3 regions of the Hwanghaeella sp. 1Z406 genome follow, and region 2 is predicted to be linked to each of the others. Evidence: predicted binding sites of a transcription regulator. Region 2 holds the regulator's gene; each other region holds the start of a gene.
The links. The regulator PhoB, encoded in region 2, activates phosphate uptake and scavenging genes when phosphate is short. The targets are predictions, from matches to a motif close to TNTCATAAAACTGTCA.

Region 1 (7,240 bases), on a different contig from region 2:
ATCAGTGACATGGTTGCCCTAATCCTGAGCCACGGCAACGCTGGGGGCGGATGGCTGGTCTTCACTCTGTTCTTTGGGTTGGTCTTGGAACTGAATCTTCGACAGGCGGGCATACAGGCCGTCCTGTGAGATCAATTCTGCATGGCTGCCGGTTTCGACAACTTTTCCTTTATCCAGGACATAAATGCGATCAGCGCGCCGGATGGTAGCCAGGCGGTGGGCAATGACAATCGTGGTGCGCCCAATCATCAGGCGGGACAGGGCTTCCTGTACCTTTTGTTCGGATTCCGCGTCCAGGGCCGATGTTGCTTCGTCCAGCAGCAGGATCGGGGCGTTCTTCAGCATCGCCCGGGCGATTGCGATACGTTGGCGTTGGCCCCCACTCAGGCGCAATCCCTGCTCGCCAACCATCGTGTCATAGCCATCTGGCAGGTCCAGAATGAAGTCATGGGCGGCAGCGTCCCTGGCCGCCTGAATGATGTCGTCTTCACTGGCACCAAAACGGCCATAGGCAATGTTGGCGCGGATCGTGTCGTTGAATAATGCCGGTTCCTGGCTGACCAAGGCGATATGTCCCATGACAGACGTCAGGGTCGCCTGTCGAATGTCCTGACCATCGATCAGGACGTGTCCGGCGGTCACATCGTAAAACCGTGGGATCAGGTTCAGGATCGTAGATTTTCCAGCACCCGACGGCCCAACCAATGCGACCGTTTCACCCGCCGTGATGTCCAGCGTTATGCCATCCAGAACCGGTGCATCCGCATCATACGCGAAATGCACATCCTTCAGGGTAACCCGACCCGGGCCGGGGGTCATTTCCACCGCATCGGGCGCGTCCTGAATGGCGGGCACATGATCAATCAGGTCGAAATTGCGCTTTGCCGCCCCCAGACCTTCCTGAAGGGAATTGTTCAGGCTGGCCAGGCTGCGCAAGGGTTGATAGGCGACAAAGACCGCGACAAAGAAGGACATGAATGACCCGACGGTCTGTTCCCCCGCCAGGATCTGATATCCCCCCAGGGCAATGATGCTAAACAAGGTGAATCCCGCCAGCGTATCCATGATGGGATAGCTGAGCGAGCGAGTGCGCACCGCCTTTAAGAGCAGCTTATAGGTGGTCAGGAATGCGCCGGATCCCCGTTTGGCTTCGTATTCCTGCATGGAATAGGCCCGGACCTGGCGGGCATTCTTCAAACTGTCGTCTAGGACAGATGTCATCTGCCCGAATTCCACCTGGGTGGCTTCGGATACTTTGCGCAGGCGCCGACCGATCCGGGCGATGGGGAAAATGCTGATTGGAAAGAAGAACAGGGCAAACAACGACAATTGCCAGTTCTGATAAACCATCAACCCGATCATTGCCGCCAGCGTCATTGAATCGCGTCCAAAACCGGTAAAAACCTTCGTTACGGCATCGCGCAGAACATAGCAATCGGACGTGAAGCGCGATAACTGGCGCGCCGTTCCCTCCTGCTCAAGATATCGAATCTCGATATGCAGAAGAGATCGGAACATCTGGTTCTGCATTTTTTCAATGATCCGCAAACCCACCATTTGCATCAGCACGGATTGCATAAAATTTGCCAGTCCGCGGAAGAAGGATGCGATAAAAAAGCCAAGCGCAGAATACCAGATCCAGACTTCGCTTTGATTGATAAAGGCCTCGTTCAAGGCGGGTTCAATCAGCTTTGCCAGGGCGGCACTGGCCACAGCCACCAACAACATCCAGAAGGTCGCCAGGATGATCATGCGCAGATGTTCGGACATATAGTCACGCCAAAGGCGCCAGGTCAGTTTCTTGGTGACCGGATCAAACCGAAATCTACCTGTTTTTTGTGTCTGGGAGTCGTTCTGTGCCACCGTTGATCCCGGTTCGCTGGTTTAAGGTTTTCACGATATCCGCCCTATAGCATGGGTCGCACGGGGCGTCACGCCGGTAACCCATCCTAATGAAGCGGTGGCAAATCATCAGGCGGACGTGGACAGGCTGGGGATAGTGCGGTATACGCAAGGCAATGCATCAGGAATGCTTTGGTGCTGGGTTTATGCCGGGTGTTGCGGATGCGGTGCTACCCAATGGATAGGGTCGAATTTTATGCTGGAACAGGCTTAAGTCGGAATGAACATTCCTAAAATACTCCTGGCGATCAGCGTTTGCCTTTTGCCGATCCTGGTGGCGGTTTTTTGGGTGCCGATTAAGGCGGGATCGCTGGATGGTCTTTTTATAATCGGCGCGAATATTTGCGCCATCGTTATTCTTTTTGTCTACATAGTTGATCGCCCATGACCTCTCAAACAGTGACGCTTACCTGTCCGATTTCCGGATCGGATCGTATCGAGGAGTTTTGTGTCCAATCTGATCCGGATGGGGGCACAGTGACTTGGATACGGTTCCCCGACAGCGGTTTTGTCTGCCTGCAGCATATGCCGTCCGTGGATGAAATTGATGACATCCAGGACGAAATTGGCGGCGACTATATGCGTGTTATGACGCCGAAGTGGAAAAGCAAAGCCCGCCGATCCAAATCCCGTGCTAAATGGTTGAAACGCCACATGACGGGTGGAAGTCGGGTACTGGACGTCGGCAGCAATGTCGGTCTGTTCTGTGCCATGGCGAAAGAAATCGGGCTTCTGCCGGAAGGCATTGAAATCAGCAAGAATCTTGCCCGTCAATCCGCTGAACTGTTTCCAGAAATTCCGTTCCATTGCACATCACTGGAGGCGTATTCAGGGCCCGGGGAGTTCGATGCAATTTATTGTTCTGAAGTCATCGAGCACACGATCGACCCGTTCGATTTTGCTGCACGCCTGTTTCAATTGTTGCGCAAGGGCGGGGTACTGTATCTAACAACGCCGGATTTGGAAGAATATCTGACGCCTGATGGTGCTGTGACCCGGTTTTTGGGTGCACCCGATCATAAACTGTACTTCACGCGGGAAAATATTGTTCCCTTCTTAAAGCGCGTTGGCTTTTCGGATGTGATGCACAAGCGAACCTGGTCTTTTGGTAAATCCGGGATTCAGTTGCTGGCGACCAAATAAGCAAAATGGCTTAGGATGATTGGTCAGGTTTTGGCTTTTGATTTGCCGTTAGGTTTTGCAAAAATTGCAGGGAGCATGCTTCCCAGCTGAACTTTTCCGCATGACGACGGCACAGGGCAGGATCAATTTCCAGGGCCCGCATGGCGGCGCGTTGCAGGTCTTCATCCAGAACACCACAACTGTTGTCACCAATCACATCGATGGGGCCTGGCACTGGCAGGGCCGCGACCGGCACCCCGGACGCCAGGGCTTCCAGCAGAACCAACCCAAATGTATCCGTTCGGCTGGGAAAGACGAAAACATCGGCGGCGGCATAGTGGCGCGCTAGGTCTTCGCCCGTCTTGGGCCCCAGAAACTTAACGTCAGGATACGCGGCCTTCAGTTCTTCCAGTTGGGGGCCGCCACCAACGACGACCTTGGTGCCGGGCAGACCCAATTCCAGAAAGGCCCCAATATTCTTCTCCACCGCAACCCGGCCGATATTCATGAAAATTGGGCGGGGGAAATCCAGAATGTCTTTCGGGCGCGGACGGAACAGCTCCAGATCAACGCCCCGGGACCAGATTTCCAGGTTTTTGAAATTCCGACTGTCCAGGTCGGTGCGCATGGTCGGCGTGGTGACCATGGTCACCGATGCGTCGCCATGAAATTTCCGCATCCAGGCATAGGTGATGGAAACCGGCAGGCCGCATCGGGCATGAATATATTCTGGAAAGCGGGTATGAAAGCTGGTGGAAAAGGGATGCTTGTGCTTTTTGCAAAAGCGTCTTGCCGCAGATCCCAGCGGACCTTCGGTTGCGATGTGGATGGCAGCCGGCATCAGGTCCTTCAGCATTTTCGGCAGGGCCCATAAGGCATTCATCGCCAGCCGGATTTCTGGATAGGTCGGGCATGGGATGGTCCGAAAACGATCCGGGCCGATGACATGCACTTCAAGCCCCAGCTTTTCCATTTCCTGTCGGGTGCGATCCAATGTGCGCACCACGCCATTGATTTGTGGCAACCAGGCATCGCTGACAATAACCAGCCGCTGGCCCGGCACGGCGGAGATATCGGGTTGCGCCGTTGTCACGCTGATATTCTTTGATGTCACGGCGTTCATACAGGTGCCTTCGCAGTCATTCTATGGTCCTGCAGGACCGGGACATGTGCTGTGTTGTCCGTCCATTGGATGATTTCCATGCGGCCATTGGCATGTTCCACCAGGGCAGTACAGCTTTCGACCCAATCGCCATCATTGCAGTACAATATTCCATTGATTTCGCGCATTTCGGCATGATGGATGTGACCACAGATCACACCATCCACGCCGCGTTGTTTGGCCTCATGCGCGACGGCTTCTTCGAATTTACTGATGAATTCGACGGCGTTCTTGACCTTTTGCTTCAAGAATGCAGACAGCGACCAATAGGGCAGGTTTAACCAACGTCGCACCTGGTTGAAGTAATGATTGGTCGACAGCAGGATCGTATAGGCCCAATCCCCCAGATAGGCCAACCACTTGGCGTATTTCACAACGGAATCGAACTTGTCCCCATGGATGATCAGATAGCTGCGTCCATCGGCACCTTTGTGGATTGCTTCATCCTTGACCAACACGCCCCCAAAAAACAGGTTGGTGTAGTCGCGCAGCACTTCATCATGATTGCCAGGAACATAGATTACCTGACAGCCCTTGCGGGCTTTCCTCAGAACTTCTTGTACAACGTCATTTTGTGTTGCGGTCCAATACCAGGATTTCTTCAGGCGCCATCCATCGATAATGTCGCCAACCAGGTAAAGTGTTTCACACTCCGTATGTTGCAGAAAATCCAGAAGGAATTCCGCCTTGCATCCCCTGGTTCCCAAATGGGTGTCAGAGATCCATACTGTGCGATAACGACTGACGCCGCGAAACCCGTGCATATCCGTATCCGCCTTTAAATCTTTCGATCCGCAGGGAATACGGGTGTAGTGTGAAGAAAATAAGTAATTATGGTAATTCTTATTTTCTTTCACCTAAGTTTAACAAAAAAGAAATAGAAATTACATCTAAGACACTCTATTTCCCTTGTTTCGTCGTAATGGAGAACCTTATCAGTGGTAAATAAAAAGGAAGTTGCGGACCCGATTCGCAGGCGGGTGGCGGTTATTTATAATCCTGTTGCAGGGTTTCGTCAGCGCGGTCGTCTTCGTGGTTTCTTGAAGCATTTGCGCGCGCGCGGTCATGATGTCGTCTTGCGCCGTACCGAAGGGCCCGGTCATGCGACGAATATTGCAGCGGAACTTGATGTTGCCACAGTTGATGTTGTCGTGGCCGCAGGCGGGGATGGCACAATTAATGAGGTCGCCAATGGTTTGATCGGGCGCCCGATCCCGATGGCCATTGCTCCTCTGGGAACTGCAAATGTCTTTGCCTTTGAACTAGGCCTGGGATTGAAGTTGAAGCGCGCCGCAGAAATGCCGTCACAGGGGCGCGTTGCTGAGATTTATCCAGCTCTGGCGGGCGCGCGTGGCTTCCTGTTGATGGTCAGCGCAGGTCCCGACGCGCGCGTGGTCGCGGAAGTAAACAGCAAGCTGAAACGCATTATTGGCAAAATGGCTTATGTGATGGCGGCGGTTCGGGAAATTGTACGTAACGCCGAAACCACGATCACGGTTACCGTTGACGGCCACACCCATCAGGCGGGACTGGCGATTGTGACCCATGCCAGTCACTATGCGGGGCCATTCGTGATATCCCCTGATACCAGGCTGGGTGATGACAGCATCAGTGTCGTGCTGTTGAAGGGTACCAGTCGATGGGCGTTGGTTCGATATGGATTTGCCCTGTTGACCAATCGTGTCGCTAAACTGCCGGATGCGACGCTGTTGCGGGCGCGGCGGGTGCGTATTGATGGCCCGGTTGGGGAACCCATTCAGTCTGATGGTGATCTGATCGGTCAGGCGCCAATGGAAATTGCACTGGGCAGTCGTCCGTTGCGCATTCTGGTACCCGATCTTTCCCGTGTTCTGGTGCCAACGTCTACCGCCATTGCGCCCCCCGTGGTAGAGCAGCCAGTCTACGGGAAGTCTTAAAATCTTAATTACAGTGGCATTTCGTTGCAAATTCTGGTAGGTCAGATGGTGAACAGGGGCGGCCCAGAAGGATTTTCCGCCTTTTTGCCAGGAGAAACGGAATGAAGAACCATCCGACCTGCGGGGCAATTGTCCCGGCTTTTGCATCCACTCTAACGCCACATCCCAGTAAGCGACCGATAGCGAAACGGCTGTGCGCCTTGGTGCTGTCTGGCAGTCTTCTATTTTCTCAGGTCGCGTGTACGACCGGACAGGAAGAATTATCCCGGGACGATAAACTGGCAATCGGTGCTGTTGCCGGCGCGGTTGTGGGCGGTTTGATCGGGTATGAGTATTTTGGCAATGATGATACCCGGCTGTTATGGGCACTGGGATTAGGGGCTGCGGGTGCCTATGGCGGGAAACTGCTGTCGGATAACCTGACCCGGTATGACAGGACCTCCATGCAGCAGACGGCATATCAAAGCCTGACACAGGCTCCCGCCGGGGAAACGGCGACGTGGCAGAACAAATCCACCGGCACCCATGGCAGCATCACCCCCATGCGTACCTTCCTGAATGCGCAGGGTCGTATATGTCGCGAATATGATGCACAGGTGAATGTCGACGGTAATACGGTTTCCGGTCGTGAAACAGCATGTCTGACAGAAGCGGGCCATTGGGTGGTTTACGCCACAACCGGGTGATGGTCTGGGCGGTATAGCTCCCCCTCCCTCAGAAATTGCTGCTCATGCGATGCGTTATGCCTGCAAAAAAAAGGACCGCGTCGAAACGCGGCCCAAGTTTAGGGAGGAAACGCCCAATACGGACGTAACAGCGCAGGTTTACAGTGCTAAAGCACAAACTGCAGTGTTCACGTCACAACATGATTAGGCGGATCATGTTGCAGTGCAATAATTGACAGATAACACATTCGAAATCAAGCGTTCTTATCGTGTTGCAACGCACAAATATTAGGCAATTTTCCGCCCTAAAAATAGCCTGGTCGGAAATTCTCTCTGATTTCTCCCGATTTCTGGCGATTTAATCAAAAATCCTTTGTTGCGAATGTGCAGGCTGCGGCGGAAAATCACAGTGGTAGAGGATTTTTGTAATGCTTAAATTTTGCTCACTGACTTTGTCGTCCCTGCTGATTAGC
Region 2 (7,240 bases):
GGGCCGACCGATCTGGCCGGTAATGGCAGCCAGGGTGATCAGGCAGCGGGCATTGTCGGTACCGTGCACATGCTGGGAAACACCCATCCCCCAGAAAATGATCGATTTTTCCGACCGCGCATAGACGCGCGCAACCTCCCGAATGGTTTCAGCATCAATGCCACAAATCGGCGCCATTTCTTCTGGCGAGAACGGCCGCACATTCTCTTTCACGGCCTGATAGTTTTCCACCCGCGCCTGAATGAACTGCTCGTCCACCAGATTTTCGTAGATGATGGTATGGATCATCGCATTCAACAGCGGCACATCGCGGCCTGGCGTGAATTGCAGATGCTTCCAGGCGTGGCGCGCCAAATCCTGACCCCGTGGGTCCAGTACAATCATTTTGGCACCGCGCTTTACCGCTTGCTTCAAAAATGTCGCCGCAACGGGGTGATTCTGGGCAGGACGTGCGCCAATCACGATCATGCAATCGGCATCTTTCGCGGCGGTAAAGGGTGCCGTCACAGCGCCGGAATTCACCCCTTCCATCAGGGCCGCGACAGAGGATGCATGACACAGACGGGTGCAGTGATCGACATTGTTGGTTTCAAACCCGGTCCGCACCAACTTCTGGAACAGATAGGCTTCTTCATTCGATCCTTTTGCAGAGCCAAATCCGGCCAGGGCGTCACCGCCCTTGTCATCGCGGATCTTACGTAGGCCCGAAACCGCGACTTCGATGGCTTCTTCCCAGGTGGCTTCCCGGAAATGCGTCAGCGGATTCATTGGATCGACTTCGATATCCCAACGCTTTTCCGCATCCTTTCTGCGGATCAAGGGCTTGGTCAGGCGTCCGGCATGGCTGGAATAATCCATCCCAAACCGCCCCTTGACGCACAGGCGCTGTTCATTGGCTGGCCCATTCTTGCCGCGTACTTCAACGATTTTATTGTCTTTAACATGGATTTCCGTCTGACAGCCGACGCCACAGAAGGGGCAGACAGAGTCTACAATCGAGTCCGCTGCACCGACATAGACCTGACTTTCATCGACCTTAGTGGCGGGCATCAACGCCCCGGTCGGGCAGGCCTGAACACATTCACCACAGGCGACACAGGTCGATTGGCCCATCGGATCATCAAAATCAAACACGATCTTGGCCCCGTGCCCGCGATAGGCCATGCCGATCACATCATTGATCTGAACTTCCCGACAGGCGCGAACACACAGATTGCAATGGATACAGGCATCAAGATTGACCCGCATTGCCGCATGACTGGCATCCGTTTCAGGCGTCGCGCGCTGAGGAAAACGGGATGTTTCGACATCCATTTTGTCGATCCATGTCCAGAACTTGCTGTCTGTTTCATGGGCGACTTCCCGCGCGGGCTGGTCAGCCAATAACAGTTCAAACACCATATCCCGGGACGCCTTGGCGCGATCAGAGGCGGATTTAACGACCATGCCTTCACTGGGCGTGCGGATACAGGAGGCCGCCAGGGTCCGTTCGCCCTCAATCTCCACCATACAAGCACGACAATTGCCATCAGCACGATAGCCAGGTTCCGGCTGCCAGCACAGATGCGGAATTGTTGTGCCTTCACGTTTGGCGACCTGCCAAATGCTTTCGCCAGGAAACGCGGTCACATCGCGTCCATCAAGAGAAAAGGTGATGGTTTTCAAGGCTGTGTCGGGCATCGCAAATCCTTTTACCCTCTGTATCACAGAGGACAGGCTGGTTCCAGGGTCGGGAGGCACAATGCCTTATACCGCCCTGGAATTATAGCCAATTTGCGCCGTTCAGCGAGAAAAGAGCGTCAAGTTGTCAGCTTTGCAGTTCCAAAGCATAGCCGGCGGACCGCACGGTGCGGATCACATCGGTCTCCCCACCTTCATTCAGGGCCTTGCGCAGGCGACGGATATGCACATCCACAGTGCGCAATTCGACATAGACATCACGACCCCAAACCGCGTCCAGCAGTTGTTCACGGCTGAAGACCCGGCCTGGATGTTCCATGAAATGACGCAGCAGGCGGTACTCCGTCGGGCCCAGCTTGATTTCGCGGCCATTGCGATGAACGCGGTGGGCTGCCAGATCCATCTGAACATCCGCAGCGTTCAATGCCTCATCCGACAAGGCCGGGCGAGAACGGCGCAGCAAGGCATGCACCCGGGCCGTCAATTCCGCGGGGGAGAACGGCTTGGTGACATAATCATCCGCACCAGAATCCAGGCCGCGCACGGTATCGGCTTCCTCGCCCCGCGCCGTCAACAAAATGATCGGCAGGGTTTTGGTGGCCGGACGGCGACGTAGCTGGCGGCATACTTCAATGCCGGACAATTGCGGCAGCATCCAGTCCAACAGCACGATATCGGGTGGATTTTCCTCAATCGCGACCAGGGCCTCTTCGCCATCGGAAACGGCATCGACTTCAAAACCCTGATATTCCAAATTATAGCGCAGCAGCGTCACCACTGCGGTTTCGTCTTCGACAATCAATACTTTGGGCTTCATGCCCCCCATTGATTTCACCGAGACTTGATCGCGCACATCAGACATTGCCCGTAGGCCCGTCGTTATCGTCTTCATCGTCGTCATCTGAGTCATCCTCTGGCTGCATGACTTCATAGTTAGAGGCATCCGCCTTCGGGCGGCGATCGCCCAGGGACACACCTTCCACCTGGAAATGGATGATTTCAGCGATATTGGTCGCGTGATCGCCAATTCGCTCCAGATTCTTTGCGATAAACAGCAAGTGGGTGCAGGGCGTGATATGCCGGGGGTCTTCCATCATATAGGTCAGCAATTCACGAAACAGGCTGGTGTATAGGGCATCAACCTCTTCATCGGCCTCCCACACTTCAATGGCTTTGGCCGTGTCGCCTTGCAGATGGGCGTCCATCACGTCTTTCAGCATGGCTTGAACCGGGCGACCGATGCGCAGCACGCCCCGCAACAAAGGCTCTGCCGGAAGCTGGTTCAGCGCCATGGCACGTTTGGCGATGTTCTTTGCGTAATCGCCGATCCGTTCAATATCCGAAGACGTGCGCAGGGTGGATACGACATAGCGCAGATCATTGGCCATCGGCTGGCGCAGGGCCAACATCCGCACGACCAGACTTTCGATCTCGTGCTCCAGCGCGTCAATTTCCTTATCCCCGTCCTTCACGGCCATCGCCAGCTTATTGTCGCGTTTTTCAATCGCGATCAGGGCGTTGGCCAACTGACTTTCCGCAAGTCCACCCATCCGGGCCAACAGCTTGGTCAGTTTTTTAAATTCATTGTCATATTCTGCATGAATATGACCTTCGGAGACATTCGACATGATACATCACTCTTTCTATCAGGTGCCGGGCGAGCCCCGCAGGAGACCCAGTATATCAGGATTCGGAAAAAATCAGCCAAACCGTCCGGTGATATAACCTTGCGTCCGCTCTTCCTTGGGATTGGTGAAAATCTGTTCTGTTTCACCATATTCCACAAGATTCCCCAAATGGAAGAACGCTGTCTTTTGTGACACGCGTGCCGCCTGCTGCATGGAATGGGTCACAATGGCGATGGTGTAGTTTTCGCGCAATTCGTGAATCAGATCCTCGATCTTTGCAGTCGCAATCGGATCCAGCGCCGAACAGGGTTCATCCATCAGAATGACTTCCGGGGCGACGGCGATTGCACGGGCAATACACAGACGCTGCTGCTGACCACCAGAAAGTCCGGTGCCCGGCTGGTTCAGGCGATCCTTTGCCTCACTCCAAAGACCTGCCTTCTGCAACGAGGTTTCAACAATCTCGTCCAGTTCCGACTTGTTGCGAGTCAGGCCATGAATGCGCGGCCCATAAGCCACGTTCTCATAGATCGACTTGGGGAAAGGATTGGGCTTCTGGAACACCATGCCGACGCGGGCGCGAAGATGCACGACATCAACATCCCGATCATAGATATCCTTGCCATCCATGATGATCTCACCATGGACGCGACAAATATCGACGACATCGTTCATCCGGTTCAGGCAGCGCAGGAAAGTCGACTTACCGCAACCGGACGGGCCGATCAGGGCAGTTACTTCGTTTTCCATGATGTCGATATCAACATCAAACAGCGCCTGCTTTTCACCATAGAAAACGGTGACCTTGCGGCCCTTCATTTTCGCATTGCCCGTGCCTGTGCTGGGGGATGCCGAGACGGTCACCTTGCTTGAATCCTTGGCATGGTCGAAGGCTGTTGGTTCAATTGATTCTGAAGACATGGATCCTACCACTTACGTTGGAAGCGTTGACGAAGAACGACGGCGATTAGGTTCATAACGACCAGAAACCCGATCAGAACCAGAATGGCTGCCGATGTGCGGGCAACAAACCCCCGCTCAGGGCTGTCTGCCCAGATAAATATCTGTGTTGGAAGCGCTGTTGCCGAGTCCATTATTCCACCCGGCGCAGAGGTAATGAAGGCGTTCATGCCAATCAGCAGCAATGGCGCGGTTTCGCCCAAGGCCTGGGCCAGACCGATAATCGTCCCGGTCAGGATACCTGGCATGGCTAAAGGCAAAACATGATGCATGACCACTTGCTGGTGCGAGGCGCCAATCCCAAAACCGCCTTCACGGATCGAGGGAGGCACCGCCTTCAGCGCCGCCCGCGTGGTAATAATGATCGTAGGCAGTGTCATTAGCGACAAAACCATCCCACCGACCAGAGGCGCAGAGCGCGGCAGACCAAAGAACTGAAGGAATACCGCAAGACCCAACAAACCGAATACGACAGATGGTACGGCAGCAAGATTGTTGATGTTCACTTCAATCAGATCAGTCCAGCGGTTTTTCGGGGCAAACTCCTCCAGATAGACCGCTGCTGCAATCCCAACCGGGAAACTGATCAGGAAACAAACCAGCAGGGCATAGAAGGACCCTACAATCGCACCGGACAACCCAGCCAATTCGGGAAAGCGGCTGTCGGCAGAAAACAGCAGGGTCCAGTTGAATGGCTTGGAGACTTGCCCGTTATCTACCAGTTGATCCCACCACACGATTTGCTTGTTGGAGACCTTGCGCTGATCTTCTGGCACATCACGGGGGATAACACCCTTATAGAATTGGTCAAAGGCATCTGACACCGGGACCGTGATTGAAACAGTCTGACCGATCAAGCTGGGATCTTCGACAACCCTGTCTCGCAACGTGAATTGCGCCCCGTTTGAAGGAATATCCCCCAATTGACGCTGATCCCGGGGATTCGTTACTTCTGGAAACAGGCTGTAAAGACCCGAGCGAACGATACCCCGGAAATTACTGCCGAAGATGTCATCTTCCTTAACAAGATTAGGATCAATTTTCACATCAAATGTCAGATGCGTCTGAGTAAAAGCCGAAGCCCCCGTGTAAAGCAGTGAACTGAATAAGATTCCCAGCAAAAGAACAGCGGTTCCAATGGCTGACAGGCCATAAATTTGAAGCCGGATATTCTTCGACTTGCGCCGCTGGATATTCTTCTTTGCCTGATCCTCAGGCAATGGTTGGACGGTCGTCACGGACATAATGTCGCTCCTGATCAATCGTATTTTTCACGGTATTTTTGAACGATCCGCAGCGCCACCACATTCAGGCACAGGGTCGCGACGAACAGCACAAGGCCCAGCGCAAAGGCTGCTAGTGTCTTCGGGCTGTCAAATTCGGTATCGCCGATCAACAGAGTGACAATCTGCACCGTTACGGTCGTCACTGCCTCGAAAGGATTGACGGTCAGCGACGCAATCAGGCCTGCCGCCATCACAACGATCATCGTTTCACCAATGGCGCGACTGACCGCCAGCAAAATACCCCCGACAATCCCAGGCAACGCGGCCGGGATCAATACGGCGGTAATTGTTTCCGCCTTTGTGGCGCCCAGTCCATAGGAGCCCTCGCGCATGCTTTGAGGCACCGCACGCAAGGCATCATCAGACAAGGAGGATACGAACGGGATAATCATGACACCCATGACCGCACCGGCAGCCAAGGCGCTGTTGGGTGCGATATCCATGCCCAACATGGCCCCGAACTGACGCATTGCCGGGGCGACCGTCAGCACCGCAAAGAAGCCATAAACAACCGTCGGAATACCCGCCAGAATTTCCAGGATCGGCTTAACCACATCCCGAAATTTCGGAGAGGCATATTCCGCCATATAGATCGCACTTAAAAGACCGACCGGTACAGCCACGACCATTGCCAGGGCAGAAATCAGGATCGTTCCGACAAAAACGGGCACTGCACCAAATGCACCGGCACCGGCAACCTGGTCTTCTCGCATGGCGATCTGCGGTTCCCAGCTTAACCCGAAGAAAAAGTCATACCATGGAACCAGCTGAAAGAAGCGAAAGCTTTCAAACAACAGGGAGAAAACGATGCCGAGCGTCACCAGAATGGCAAAGACCGAACAGGCGATCATTGTCACGGACATAAAGCTTTCGACCCGTGTGCGCGCCCGGAAATCTGCCGACAACTGAGACCGCGTATAGCCCAGGCCCAGGGCGGCCAGCGCACAGCCGACCACTACCATTGACCAATTCGCCATTGACTGCCAGGCAATCAAACGATCTGCGGCGGCCAGTGTTTCGGGCGCAGGCGTGCCAAAAACGCGCCCGGATGCGATAGAGCGAACTTCGCTTATCAGCAATTGGCGCGCCCCTTCCGTCAAATCATTCAGCATTGCCGCCGGGAAACTGGACATAACCAGACTATCCAGCACAGTGTCCTGAACCGCGACCCAGACCAGGATCAGCAGAAAGGCCGGGACGCCGGTCCAAAGAGCGACGTAAACACCATAATAGGATGGAAGTGAGTTCAGCCTGACCCCTTCGACAGAAGCCTTTCGCGTCGCGAAGCTTCTGGCAAGGACATAGCCAAGAATTGCTAATACCAGGATAGCAAGTGCAGACGTCCCAAACATGGAGAAATCCTCTTAAAGCCCGGCCAGGTTGGCCGGAAAGGTCACAAAGAAATTAGGTTTAATCCAGCAAAGATCCGCCGTGCCACAAAGTATGCGACACGGCGGAGTCCTTCAGACGGTCTTAGGAACCGTAACGGGTCATCATCCCGCCTTCTTTAACAGTCTTGACGAGCTTCGCGCGCTCATCATCAGACAGGGCAACCAGGCCACGCTCGTGCAGGTAACCACCTGGGCCCATAGCGGAGTCACTGACATACTCTGCAAGGAATTCATTCAGGCCGGGGATTACACCACGGTGATCGTTCTTGACATAGAAGAACAACGGACGTGACAG
Region 3 (7,240 bases), on a different contig from region 2:
GGATTCTGGACAGTGACGGAACGGTTACAAAGGGGCTTGTTCAAACCACCCTATCAAACGGTTGAAAACAGACCGCCATCTTCATTCAATGTCGCCTGTTCATTTTCCAATCGCCTTGCATCGCTTAAGCTGAATTGGCGCACCGCAGGCAGTTTATCCGTTCTTTCCATAAAAACAGGGCCGCTGATCAATTGAACGCCACTTTCAGCCAGCTTGATAACCTCACGCCAACTTGTGGCATTTACTACGGTACTGACCAAGCCAAGATCCCGGGCAGTGCTTAGGGTGGATTTTGTCCAATCCAAATCTGCGTCAGAAACCGTTCCTGGCAATTCGACACCCACGATCTGAACGCCCGATGCATGAAGACGCGACAGTATGTTCTTAATCGCGCTGCGCCCTGTACCCTGCCGCATAACAACCGTAACCCCCCGAAAAAACGGGGTTAGATACTGGCAAAGCTCCATTAGGCGACTGGGGGGAATTCCCTCTGGTACGTCGCACAAATTCACGTATATGCGTTGCCGCAATGTTGGTGGCGTCATCCGCAGCACCTCAGTCAATTGCTGTCGTCCTTGCGCAGCCGACAGGGTTTCAAAATTTACATTAAAAACGACATGACTTCGCTTACCCTCCTTTAGGGAGCCTTTCAGCGCCATCAGACCAAATTCCAATATATCAATATCGAAGGAGAAAATGTCCTGGTGCGTTGCATCAAAAGGTAACGCATCATAACCGATCGACAATTCGTCCTGAAATGGCGTCTGCCGCGCAGGGACACACTGATACCCTGCAATCATATTCGTCGGTACAGACCACATAGCGACAAACAGCGGAAAACTGGGTACGTTTTCAATATCCGCCATTTCAGCGGCGAACCGCTTTCGGCTCTCCTGTCGATCCAACATGCTTTGAGAAAATGGCGGGTTCGGAATTTCATCTGTAATTTCAATGTTTAAGGGTTCATCAAGTGAAGCGCTGTTGAGCAACTTACTTGCCCCTTTTGCCAACATGTTTGCCACTTCATTCGGTTTAAGCGCGGCACTGGACTTCCATTTTTCATCTTCAGAGATGATGGTCCTGAGTGTCGTTCCTTCGAATCCGCCCTGCCCAAACAAGGTTTCATTTACCTGTTTGGCAATTCTGCTGGCTTTCAACAGGGCCATGTCCTGGTTAACACCCTGAAAGATGATAACGTAACTGCCGTCTTCGCATTTAAGATACGAATCCAGTTTTCCCGAATGGGTCCGGATCGCGCTTTCAACAAAGCTGCTGACCAATTCCCGCATTTTGGACCAACGCTTGGGACCAACCTGTTTTTCAATATCTTCAAGGCCTAGCGCAATCATTTGTCCAACTTGTATCGACTCCCTGGATGGGAGTTCATGAAGAACCTTACATAATTGTTCGACTGACTCGAGCCGCAACGCGGACATAAGAATCCATCCCTAACCTTATTGTTAACGATCCTTTTGTATTTCAATCTAATTACAATGCCCTAATAATTCGTTAATTAGAACTGCCGGGCGGTATTTGGGTACGTTTTTCTGCCTTTTGGCATATACTACTAAAAAATTTATGGTCATAAGAGTTATAGACCAGTCACTTCTGATAATATTTTGCCTTTCGAGCGCGAACCGCCAAGTCAAAAATGGTCACGCAAGATGGACATTGCGATAGGAAATTAGGCGCGTCTCAAGCGTTATTCCTGTAACAAATTAATAAAAAAGAACAATTCGCGCCAGCGTATACCCCAACTACCCCCGATCAAAAAACGGAAAATGCGCCTAAAATGTCAATAATGTTACTGAGTCTTTGTCTGCGCGACTCGCTCCGCCATAAGGCACAGAATTTCCCACATCATTGTAACCCCTGCCAGGGCCGTCGCGCCGGACGGATCAAAAGGCGGGGATACTTCAACCACATCTGCGCCCACAATATCCAGCCCGCGCAGGCCGCGCAGCATGCGTTGCGCGTCATGGGTGGAATAGCCGCCAACTTCCGGCGTTCCTGTACCCGGCGCATAAACTGGATCCATGCCATCCACATCAAAAGAGATATAGGCCGGACCGCCTCCGACAATCTCTCTGGCAAGGTCCGCAACCTTATCGGGCCCCAGATCGAAATATTCCTCAATTTCGACAACACGAATGCCCTGAGCCAGCCCCCATTCCTTATCCTCAGGACCATACAATCCACCGCGTATGCCAATTTGAATAACACGCTTGGGATCCAACAGCCCCTCTTCTATCGCCCGGCGGAAAGGCGTACCGTGGGTGTAGAGTGCTCCCCCAAAATAGCGATCCCAGGTATCGGTATGGGCGTCAAAATGCACCATACCCAGCGGGTTCTTCTTATCTGCAATGGCCCGCATGATAGGCAACGTAATCAGATGATCACCCCCTGCGGTCAACGGCAGGATGCCCTTCTCATGAATCCTGCGGAAATGCTCTTCGATCCGGGCCAGCGTATCTTCCAATTGGATCGGATTGACGGGGCTATCGCCCAGATCAGCGCAATTGGCCAATTCATACGGCATGATCCCGCTGACATGGTGGCAATTGCGCGTCATGGTGGACGCATCGCGCATCTGTCTGGGTCCATGTCTGGCCCCGGCGCGATTCGTTGTCCCCCCATCCCAGGGAACGCCAGTCAGACCAATATCAACCCCGCCGGCATCTTCTGGCGCAACATGCGGCAGGCGCATAAAGGTCGCAATTCCTGCAAATCGGGGCAGCACCATTCCGGACAGGGGTTTGTAACTAATCTCACCATCCGCCATCACAGCATTCCTTCCCAGATTTCGTAACCAACACGTCCACAGGGGACCCTTATCGGTGCACCAGACCGTTAATGATCCGACTCATTTAAGAACTGATCGCCCAGACCGGTATTATAGGCAAACCCTTCCGGCGTCAGGGTGATCGTATGCATATCCGGGCTGACAACCAAGCCCTTGCGCGCCAGAGCCACCCAGACGGCAGGATTTGAAAATCCGCTGGCGTCGCGAGCATGAACGGTAAAGGCACCGACATGCACATGATCACCATGGGCATGGGGAATTCGGGTCAGGGTCACATTTCCCGTTGCCTCATCAGATCTGGAGGAATTCGGATCGCGGGCGATAACCTGTGCCAGGACAAGGGTTCGCGCCTGAAGCTTATTTAGTTTCAAAGGGTTTGGTTTTGACGTCACGCTGTTTCCTTTCTGATGATACGCCATCCAGTACAAACGCAATACAGGCCACCACGCAACCGCCGTATAGACCTTTGCGCAACTGTTTCATGAATATGAAACGTTTTATGCACAAGTTTGCAACGCTGTACCTGTAATCAAGGGCCTGCATCAGGGGCGAAAGCCTGAGCATCCGGAGACGCGCCTTCGTTTAACCATGGTCGACAGCATCACACCGGTCCCAACCGACAGTGACAGATGCAGGGGAAGTTATGCTAGAGATTCAGTCTCTTACAAAGAAATTTGGTGAATTGCACGCTGTTGATGCCGTGAATCTGTCGATTCCAGACAAGGCGATGGTCGGAATTATTGGTCGATCCGGCGCTGGAAAATCCACCATGCTGCGCCTGATCAATCGCCTTGCCGTTCCGACATCCGGGAAAATCCGGTTTCACGGGCGCGATATTTCAAACCTTTCAGGCAAGGCCCTGCGCGACTGGCAGGCCGACTGTGCCATGATCTTCCAGCAATTCAATCTGGTGCCGCGCTTGGACGTGCTGACCAATGTCATGCTGGGCCGCCTGAACCATATTGGAACCCTGCGCAGCGTCTTCCGGCTGTTCACCGATAAGGAACGCATGGAAGGCCTGTTGGCGCTGGAACGCCTGGGGATTGAACAAACCGCCCTGCAACAGGCTGGTACTTTATCTGGCGGACAACAGCAGCGTGTCGCCATCGCCCGGGCCCTGGTGCAGAAGCCGAAACTTATTCTGGCGGACGAACCCATCGCCTCCCTGGATCCGATGAATGCGAAACTGGTCATGGATGCCCTGCAGCGCATCAATCAGGAAGACGGCATAACCGTCGTGTGCAACCTGCACACCCTGGATACCGCGCGGACCTATTGTGAGCACATCGTTGGCATGGCCCATGGCAAGATCGTCTTTTCCGGTGGGCCTGATGACCTGACCACCGCCCAGGCGCGGGAGATTTATGGCGCTGGTGAGGAATTCAACGAGGCTGCCACATCGACATCGATTTCGCATGAGCGCGAAGTCTTAAAAACACCCGATACCGAACAGGATGACCTGATCGCATCGGGGAAGGTCGTCAACCTGTGAGGACAAGGTAGGCGAGCTTAATCAAAACCGAGGTGATGGAATACCGATCACCTGGTCCTGCAAGTGCCCTTTACCAGACGTTAAACTTACCACAGCAAGAAAGAGAGATATCATGCAGATCAAATCCATCGCGGCCGCCGTTGCCACCGCCGCCATTATGAGCATTTCCAGCGCCGCCAGCGCACAGGAAATCACAGAGTTTCGCATCGGCATTCTGGGCGGTGAAAACGCCAATGACCGTTTGAAGTCTCATGAATGCCTGAAAGACCGAACCGAAGCATTGCTGGGTGTTGAAACCAAAATCTTCGCCCCGGCTGATTACAGCGGCGTGATCGAAGGCCTGATCGGTGGCAACCTGGATATGGCCTGGCTTGGAGCCTCTGCTTATGCGGCAGTTTACATGGCAGACCCGGAAGCGGTTGAGCCGGTTCTGGTGAAAATCAACACAGACGGGTCTTACGGCTACTATTCTGTCGGCTTTGCCCGCGTTGATTCAGGCATCAAATCGCTGGATGATATGAAGGGCAAAGTTTTTGCCTTCGGTGATCCGAACTCCACCTCTGGCTATCTGATCCCTTCCGTTGAAATTCCTGAAGGCGGCTATTCCATGAAATCCGGCGATTACTTCTCGGAAGTGAAATTCGTTGGTGGTCATGAACAAACCATCGTTGCCGTTGCCAATGGCGATGTTGATGCCGGTGTGACCTGGGCAGACGGCCTGGGCAACTGGGAGGAAGGGTACAATTCCGGCGCACTGCGCAAGGCAACCGATGCCGGTCTGGTCGACATGACCGAAATCCAGGAAATCTGGCGCTCTAAAGTTATCCCGGAAGGCCCGATCGTTCTGCGCAAGGCCCTGCCAGAGCGCGTGAAACTGCAAATGACCGGTCTGATGGCCAGCCTGGAATCGATGGACCCGGAATGCGCCTACAGCGTTATGGCCGGTGAAGTCAAAGGCATCGCCCCAATCGGTCACGACGCCTATATCAGCGTGATCGAAGCCCGTAAGGCTTCCATGAAGAACTAATCAGCGGATTGGTTTTGTGCGGCGCCGATGCCATTAAACGCATCGGCGCCGCAGTCCGTTTACTGTGGAGCTTCGATAAAATGAACACCCCCCTGACCATCGGCCAGTTACAAAGCCATTTCAATGGCATGGAACAAAGACGGCGGCTCTATACAGCCGTGTTTCTTGGCGCATCGCTGATCGTCTTCTTTGGGGGCTTTTCTATTGCGGAAGACCTGAATTCCGGCGGTTTCTGGCAGGGACTTGCCAAATTCTTCGATTTCCCGTCCCAAATCATTCAAGACACTTTTGCTGCCGATGACTGGCTTATCACCGTCCTTGAATATTCGCCCGCCATGTTGGAAACGATCAACATGGCCATGGTTGGAACCCTGTTTGGCGCAGTGATGGCAATGATCCTGGCCTTCTGTTCCTCGCGCAATCTAGGCATCATACCGGGCATTGTCCCCATTGCGCGGCGATTGATGGACATCACCCGCGCCTTCCCAGAGCTGATTTTGGCGCTTTTCCTGATCTATTTACTGGGTGCGACCCCGATACCGGCAATCATCGCCGTGATGCTGCATACAGCCGGTGCCTTGGGCAAACTGTTCTCAGAAGTGAATGAGAATATCGACAGGAAACCGCTGGAAGGGCTGCAGGCGACCGGTGCCAGCTGGCTGCAGCGCATGCGCTTTGGCGTCCTGCCGCAGGTTCTGCCAAATTATTGCAGCTATGCGCTGTTGCGGTTTGAAATCAATATTCGCGCCTCAGCCATTTTAGGCTTTGTTGGCGCTGGCGGGATCGGCCAGGAATTTCGTACCGCCATCAGTTGGGGCGCAGGCGACAAGATTTCGGCGCTGTTTCTACTGCTATTCCTGACCATCGTCGTCATTGACCAGATTTCCAGCCGTATCCGGCGGAATTTGGTCGGCGGCACGTATCAAATGGCCTGACCTGTCACGCGCTTTACGATTAAGGACACGACCCCATGACGACGATGACACTCGACAGCCAGGCGAACCGCCTTCGCCGCACCCATGGCGAGGTGATCCGGAAGTCCCGTCTGGCGGCCTTCTGGCCCCTGACGTCCCTGGGCATCGTTCTGGCTTATCTGGTCTATGCCTGGGTTGCCTTCGATGTTTCAGGCGTGTTTGGGGCGGCAGATTGGAACCGGGGCGTGCTGCTGTCGCGTGACAGCTTTCACCACAAATATCAGGTCAGCTATTCCGCACGTCAGGATGAAGTATCGGTCACGGTCGAAGGCGACCGGAACACCGAACAGGACCCCCTGCCCAGCTGGGTCACAACAGATGGTGACAGGTATCGTGTCTCGCTAGGGGGACGCCATATCGTCACATTCGCAACAGGACGGCTGGACTATACCGCGCCGGACGGATCGACCTATGCCGCGCGCGTGACCAAGGACGGCGTGCATGTGAATGGCTATCGCGCCTTCCTGGATGACGATAACCAATACCGTTATGTCCCTGAGGAACAGTCCGGAAATGCAAACGCCCTTGATATGGCCGAAATGGTCAAACGCGGCATCCTGCCGGAAGGGTCGTCCTTTGCACCGACAAAGTTTGAATATGCACCGGACTTTTACAAGACAATGCGCGTTACCCGCGCGCAGATTCTTGTTCAACGCTATTTCTTTGGTTGGGAATATTTCTGGTTTGGCCCGAACTCGCAATTGCATGGTCTGAGCACGGCTGCATTGTGGGATCTCGCCTGGTCTGAGGAGCGGATTGATCCGGCGCTATCCAATGCCGAATTTATCTTCCTGGAATTCTGGCGCAACCCGGACTGGCAACACAACGAAATGTTTATTGCCTTGCTGGAAACACTGTTGATGGCGCTGCTGGGAACCTTTGTAGCCGCTGGTGTTGGCCTGCCCCTTGGTTTTCTGGCAGCGGCAAATTTCAATCCGATCTTT

Region 1: a site for PhoB is predicted at 5,049-5,064, ahead of ACOSDR_RS08270 (diacylglycerol/lipid kinase family protein). Genes of this name have one in related genera too.
Region 3: a site for PhoB is predicted at 3,281-3,296, ahead of phnC (phosphonate ABC transporter ATP-binding protein). Genes of this name have one in related genera too.

The regions. Positions count from the first base shown of each region.
Region 1 is NZ_JBLZHU010000003.1:186,933-194,172, reverse strand. It holds gene ACOSDR_RS08295 (lysophospholipid acyltransferase family protein) at 1-11, opposite strand, end outside; gene ACOSDR_RS08290 (ABC transporter ATP-binding protein) at 19-1,863, opposite strand; gene ACOSDR_RS08285 (class I SAM-dependent methyltransferase) at 2,287-3,045, shown strand; gene ACOSDR_RS08280 (glycosyltransferase family 4 protein) at 3,056-4,147, opposite strand; gene ACOSDR_RS08275 (UDP-2,3-diacylglucosamine diphosphatase) at 4,144-4,950, opposite strand; gene ACOSDR_RS08270 (diacylglycerol/lipid kinase family protein) at 5,125-6,102, shown strand; gene ACOSDR_RS08265 (RT0821/Lpp0805 family surface protein) at 6,204-6,788, shown strand.
Region 2 is NZ_JBLZHU010000002.1:281,551-288,790, reverse strand. It holds gene fdhF (formate dehydrogenase subunit alpha) at 1-1,680, opposite strand, end outside; gene phoB (phosphate regulon transcriptional regulator PhoB) at 1,808-2,497, opposite strand; gene phoU (phosphate signaling complex protein PhoU) at 2,535-3,308, opposite strand; gene pstB (phosphate ABC transporter ATP-binding protein PstB) at 3,381-4,127, opposite strand; gene pstA (phosphate ABC transporter permease PstA) at 4,235-5,512, opposite strand; gene pstC (phosphate ABC transporter permease subunit PstC) at 5,527-6,906, opposite strand; gene ACOSDR_RS05720 (substrate-binding domain-containing protein) at 7,028-7,240, opposite strand, start outside.
Region 3 is NZ_JBLZHU010000008.1:149,127-156,366, forward strand. It holds gene ACOSDR_RS15945 (hypothetical protein) at 54-1,166, opposite strand; gene speB (agmatinase) at 1,805-2,782, opposite strand; gene ACOSDR_RS15955 (hypothetical protein) at 2,851-3,195, opposite strand; gene phnC (phosphonate ABC transporter ATP-binding protein) at 3,447-4,295, shown strand; gene phnD (phosphonate ABC transporter substrate-binding protein) at 4,408-5,322, shown strand; gene phnE (phosphonate ABC transporter, permease protein PhnE) at 5,403-6,257, shown strand; gene phnE (phosphonate ABC transporter, permease protein PhnE) at 6,293-7,240, shown strand, end outside.